Archaeoglobus fulgidus DSM 4304: one gene and its partner. Each later gene encodes a partner of the first gene's protein in a complex. Each region holds a gene or a part of one and is shown in the gene's direction. Other genes may lie near its edges.

Region 1 (2,929 bases):
TGTGTAGCTGTGCATCGCCTTTACCTCATCCCTGACTTCGGCAAACTTCTCCGACCTCGTTTTAACGATCATGGCAAACTCAGTTGCTGCCTCTATCTTTCCCTCCCACCAGAAGAAAGATTTAATGGGAAAGATGTTTACGCAGGCTGCGAGTTTTTTCTCAAGGAGCCTCTTCGCTATTCTTTCCGCCTCCTCCAAAGAAGGGGCGGTTATGTAGATGAAGTTGTGCATGCAGCTCTTTAATGCTCTGGACTTAAATTATTTCTTCTTTCTCTTCACAACAACAACGTCGCCCAGTGTTGGAACAAGGCTCTTGCTCTTCTCAATTTTGATTTCGGGAACCTGCTCTCTCAGCTTGATGTTGAACAGCTTCTCCAGCTTCTCCACAACCTCAGGCTCAGGTGTAATCTCCGCATTCTCGATTTTCTTTATCAAAGACTCCTTCTCCTGAATCTTCTTTGCAAGCTGCTCCTGACTCCAGCCTCTCTTTTCCCTTTCTCGCCTGATAATAATGTGGAAGTTCTCAACAAGCTCCTCTGTGAACTCGATTTTTGTCGAACCCCTCTTCTTTTTCAGAACGACCCTTCTCGCCCCCTGCTGAGATGCTACGGAGGGCTTCTTTTCAGTTCCGAACTGTCTGCAGGAGCCGCAAACCGTAACCTCACTGCCCTCAACAACAATCTTGAAGCCTTTTCCCTTAATCTCTCTGCCACAGATTTCGCAGTTCATTTCACTCACCAGCAACAAGTTCTTATATGATGAGTGATATATATGTATTTGGAGGCTTCCGGAACGTAGAGGGAAGCAAAAAATAAAATTGAGGGATAAAATATGGGCGATAGCGAAATACAATACCTCCTGGAAAAGTTGAAGAAGCTGGAGGAGGATTACTACAAGCTTAGAGAGCTTTATCGCAGATTGGAAGACGAGAAGAAGTTTATCGAAAGCGAAAGAATAAGGTATGAAAGAGAAGTAAGAAGGCTGAGAAGTGAAGTTGAAAGATTACGCTCACCGCCATTACTCGTAGGTGTTGTTTCAGACATACTTGAAGACGGAAGAGTTGTTGTGAAGAGCTCAACCGGACCGAAGTTCGTTGTCAACACCTCGCAGTACATCAATGAGGAAGAACTCAAGCCGGGTGCGAGAGTCGCTTTAAACCAGCAGACGCTGGCAATAGTGAATGTCCTTCCAACATCCAAAGACCCAATGGTTTACGGCTTTGAGGTGGAGGAGAAGCCAGAAGTTAGCTACGAGGACATAGGAGGTCTTGATGTACAGATTGAGGAAATCAGAGAGGCTGTTGAGCTGCCGCTGCTGAAACCGGAGCTTTTCGCGGAAGTTGGCATAGAGCCGCCCAAGGGTGTGCTGCTCTACGGTCCGCCGGGTACGGGTAAAACCTTGCTGGCCAAAGCGGTCGCAAACCAGACGAGGGCAACGTTCATACGTGTGGTTGGCAGCGAGTTCGTTCAGAAGTACATCGGAGAGGGAGCAAGGCTGGTCAGAGAGGTGTTCCAGCTCGCAAAGGAGAAGGCACCTTCAATAATATTCATAGATGAGCTTGATGCAATAGCTGCGAGAAGGACAAACAGCGATACCAGCGGTGACAGGGAGGTTCAGAGGACGATGATGCAGCTCTTAGCTGAGCTTGACGGCTTCGACCCGAGAGGGGATGTGAAGGTCATCGGTGCGACGAACAGGATCGACATACTCGACCCAGCAATCCTTCGACCTGGAAGGTTTGACAGAATAATAGAGGTTCCGCTACCAACGTTCGAGGGGAGGATACAGATTTTCAAGATACACACGAGGAAGATGAAGCTTGCGGAGGACGTTGACTTCAAGGAGCTTGCGAGAATCACGGAGGGTGCGAGTGGAGCGGACATCAAGGCGATATGCACCGAGGCAGGGATGTTTGCCATCAGAGAGGAGAGGGCGAAGGTTACAATGCTGGACTTCACCAAGGCGATAGAGAAGGTGCTCAAGAAGACGACTCCGATACCCGATTTGAAGGGAGTGATGTTCGTTTAACCGTTCCGGGAGTCTCCACCATTTTATCATTTTAATTTTTGCTTTTCAGCATTGCTGAATAAAAAACTTAAAAAGCACTTGTGAATTCTGAACTATAAGATGGAAATTGGATGCATAACGATTTCTCACAAAAATGCCAAAGTTGAGGAAATTGAGAAAATCTGGCTTACTGTAAAGCCGAGACTGGAGGATGTGATTTCGAAATGCAGTTTTTCCGAGTATGCTTACATCTTCACATGCAATCGCTTCGAAATCTATCTCGTTGGCGAGAATCTGAAAAGCTGTCTTCAAGATATTGCGGAGGAGCTTGGTATAACCGGAAAGGCTGAAATTTTTGTTGGTGAGAGCTGCCTGAGGCACCTGCTGAGAGTTGCTTCGGGAATAGAGTCGATGATTGTTGGGGAGGAGCAGATTCTCGGTCAGGTAAGGCAGTGCTTTAATCTCTGCAGGGAAGGTGGGCAGGCTGGGGAGGTTCTGGAGAGGGTTTTCGGCAAGGCCGTTCAGGTCGGGAGAAGGGTTAGGAGAGAGACGGCAATTTCGAAAGGCTCGGTGTCGATTGGCTCTGCTGCGGTTGAGGTGGCGGAGAGAGTTCTGGGAACGCTGAAGGGAAAGAAGGCTTTGCTCGTAGGTGCGGGGGAAATGGGCACGCTCGTTGCAAAGGCCATTGCAGGTAAGGAAGTAGAGGCTGTTTTAATAGCCAACAGAACGTACGAGAAGGCTGAGGAGCTTGCAAAACGAATTGGCGGGGTTGCAGTAAAGTTTGACAAACTGGTTGATTACCTCAAGGTCTGCGACGTCGTCATATCCGCAACCTCCGCACCCCACGCCGTCATAACGAGGGGGGACGTGGAGAGGGCTATGAGGGAGAGAAGTCAGAAGCTTCTCATCATTGACATAGCCT
Region 2 (2,816 bases), 1.3 Mb from region 1 along the record:
TCCATGCCGATGAATGGCTCCACCTACACCGTTTTCAACTTCAGAAGGGCCGTTGACTGGGGAACGGGATTATCGCAGGCAGGAAGCAGCTGGAGGATGATAGTCAACTTTGACGAGAACTACTGCGTAATTCCGGGTGGGAATTCGGGCAACTACTTCTCTCCCCACTACTACGATCAGCTCGAAATGTGGGCGAATGGGCAGTACAAGAGCTTTGATTTCAACGTGAGGGGTGAAAAGATAGTTTTCAGGGAGGTGAGCTCATGAAGAGACTTATTTTTGTAATAGGTGTTTTCATCGTAGCTCTTGCGCTCTCCGCTTTCCACTGGGTTGGCATCATAATCGGAGGGCTGATTGTGGGGTACTTCTCTAAGAATTTGAAGGAAGCGGTTGCTGCTGGCTTAGCGCTGAGCCTGTTCATCTTCGGAGCCTTTCTTGCCTACTTGGCCTACATGGGAATGCTTGAGAAGTTTCTTACCCTCTCACCACTGCCTTACATAAGCATTCTGCTGTGCATGGCTCTCGCGGTAATTTCCGCAACCATCACAAACTTTTTTTCACCTTTCGCAGTAAAGCAATCGTGAAGGGTTTGCCACCATCACTGAGAAGCAGAAAAAGATATATTGCCTTCAGGATTATAGCTGAAAAAAAGATCGACGAGAGGTCACTTTCCCGCGCTCTCTCAGAGAAAATGCTGAGCCTGTTCGGAGAGTGCTTTGCAGCCAGCGGACTCAGGCTGGAAGCATTCGACGGAGAGAGGGGGATAGTAAGGTGCTACAGGGAAGCGCTCGATAAGGTGATGGTGGCTCTCACGTTAATGACGCACGTGGGAGGTGTGAGGGTAATCCCGCTGACATTGGGTGTCAGCGGTACAATAAAAAGGTGTAAAAGAAAGTATTTGGAGGTGTGAACATGCATTTACCGCAAATGGGATATGATAGGGCAATAACGGTATTCAGCCCTGATGGAAGACTGTTCCAGGTGGAATACGCCAGAGAGGCTGTAAAAAGAGGAGCAACGGCTATAGGCATTAAGTGCAAAGAGGGTGTCATCCTGATAGCTGATAAGAGGGTAGGCAGCAAGCTTCTCGAGGCGGACACGATTGAGAAGATATACAAGATTGACGAGCACATCTGTGCCGCAACATCTGGACTAGTGGCGGATGCAAGGGTGCTTATCGACAGGGCGAGAATAGAGGCCCAGATTAACAGGCTTACCTACGATGAGCCTATAACGGTGAAGGAGCTTGCAAAGAAAATCTGCGACTTCAAGCAGCAGTACACTCAGTACGGAGGTGTAAGGCCCTTTGGCGTTTCGCTTCTCATCGCCGGTGTCGATGAGGTTCCGAAGCTATACGAAACTGACCCAAGCGGTGCCCTGCTGGAGTACAAGGCAACGGCCATAGGTATGGGCAGAAATGCAGTTACCGAGTTCTTCGAAAAGGAGTACCGCGATGACCTCAGCTTCGATGACGCCATGGTTCTCGGACTCGTTGCAATGGGACTTTCCATTGAATCGGAGCTCGTCCCGGAGAACATCGAGGTTGGCTACGTTAAAGTTGACGACAGAACCTTCAAGGAAGTGTCTCCTGAGGAGCTCAAGCCTTACGTGGAGAGAGCGAACGAGAGGATTAGGGAGCTGCTGAAGAAGTGAAGTATGGTATCCCTCGATAAGGCAGTAATCGCAAGGCTCAGAAAGGGCGGAGAGGAGTTTGAGGTCCTCGTTGACCCCTACTTAGCCAGAGACCTCAAGGAAGGAAAGGAGGTCAACTTCGAGGACCTCCTCGCCGCAGAGGAAGTGTTCAAAGACGCGAAAAAGGGCGAGAGGGCCTCGGTGGACGAGCTGAGGAAGATATTTGGCACAGACGACGTTTTCGAGATTGCCAGGAAAATCATACTCGAAGGAGAGGTTCAGATAACCGCCGAGCAGAGAAGGGAAATGCTCGAGGCGAAAAGAAAGCAGATCATCAACTTCATAAGCAGAAATACGATTGATCCGAGAACGAACGCTCCACACCCTCCCTCAAGGATCGAGAGGGCCTTAGAGGAGGCGAAGGTTCACATCGACATTTTCAAGTCCGTTGAAGCTCAGGTAAAGGATATCGTAAAAGCTCTAAAGCCAATTCTTCCGCTGAAGTTTGAGGAAATGGAAATTGCCATTAAAATACCGCCTGAACACACTGGAAGGGCTATCTCCGCCCTGTATAACTTTGGAGGCGTGACAAGGGAGGAATGGCAGAGGGATGGAAGCTGGATTTGCGTGATGCGCATACCATCCGGAATGTACGGTGACCTGATGGACCTGCTTGGAAAAGTCGCGAAAGGAGAGGCTCTGACAAAGGTTTTGAGGAGGATAGGATAATGAGGAAGATAGTACTGCCAGGAGATTTGCTTTCCACAAATCCACGTGCCGCAGGTTACGGAACGTACGTGGAAGGTGGGAAAGTTTACGCAAAGATAATAGGCCTTTTTGATCAAACCGAGACTCACGTTAGGGTAATCCCTCTGAAGGGGAGGTACACACCTTCCGTTGGGGATGTTGTGATCGGCATAATAAGGGAGGTTGCCGCCAACGGCTGGGCTGTTGACATTTACTCACCCTATCAGGCCTTTTTGCCTGTAAGCGAGAATCCGGAAATGAAGCCGAACAAGAAACCGAATGAAGTTTTGGATATAGGTGATGCGATCATAGCAAAGGTTCTGAACATTGACCCAAAAATGAAGGTCACTCTGACCATGAAAGACAGAATCTGCAGGCCGATAAGGTTCGGCAGGATCGTTGCCATCAACCCTGCAAGGGTTCCGAGAGTCATCGGC

Evidence for each region. The genes of interacting proteins can lie anywhere in the genome.
Region 2: the proteins of pan (region 1) and psmA are in contact, whole or in part, in a cryo-EM structure (PDB 6HE5), measured with the Archaeoglobus fulgidus proteins. Residues at the interface, in WP_010879468.1 of Archaeoglobus fulgidus: Asp391 (codon at 2,002), Leu392 (codon at 2,005), Lys393 (codon at 2,008), Gly394 (codon at 2,011), Met396 (codon at 2,017), Phe397 (codon at 2,020), Val398 (codon at 2,023); in WP_010877997.1 of Archaeoglobus fulgidus: Ala30 (codon at 1,000), Arg33 (codon at 1,009), Gly34 (codon at 1,012), Ala35 (codon at 1,015), Asp51 (codon at 1,063), Arg53 (codon at 1,069), Val54 (codon at 1,072), Lys66 (codon at 1,108), Ser79 (codon at 1,147), Gly80 (codon at 1,150), Leu81 (codon at 1,153), Val82 (codon at 1,156), Met166 (codon at 1,408).

Annotation. Positions count from the first base shown.
Region 1 is NC_000917.1:1,775,982-1,778,910, reverse strand. What follows is about bases 73-2,929. They hold pan (proteasome-activating nucleotidase), read left to right. Parts: upstream 73-831; coding sequence 832-2,028; downstream 2,029-2,929. Other genes in these bases: hemA (glutamyl-tRNA reductase), read left to right, coding at 2,128-2,929; AF_RS09930 (multiprotein bridging factor aMBF1), read right to left, coding at 259-729; cutA (divalent-cation tolerance protein CutA), read right to left, coding at 73-231. In the rest of the region: more of cutA, read right to left, coding at 1-72. UniProt on the Methanocaldococcus jannaschii protein: ATPase which is responsible for recognizing, binding, unfolding and translocation of substrate proteins into the archaeal 20S proteasome core particle.
Region 2 is NC_000917.1:447,169-449,984, forward strand. What follows is about bases 39-2,782. They hold psmA (archaeal proteasome endopeptidase complex subunit alpha), read left to right. Parts: upstream 39-912; coding sequence 913-1,653; downstream 1,654-2,782. Other genes in these bases: AF_RS02480 (penicillin acylase family protein), read left to right, coding at 39-267; AF_RS02485 (hypothetical protein), read left to right, coding at 264-584; AF_RS02490 (Rpp14/Pop5 family protein), read left to right, coding at 581-910; AF_RS02500 (ribosome assembly factor SBDS), read left to right, coding at 1,657-2,361; rrp4 (exosome complex protein Rrp4), read left to right, coding at 2,361-2,782. Outside these bases: more of AF_RS02480, read left to right, coding at 1-38; more of rrp4, read left to right, coding at 2,783-2,816. UniProt on the Methanocaldococcus jannaschii protein: Component of the proteasome core, a large protease complex with broad specificity involved in protein degradation. The M.jannaschii proteasome is able to cleave oligopeptides after Glu, Asp, Tyr, Phe, Trp, slightly after Arg, but not after Ala.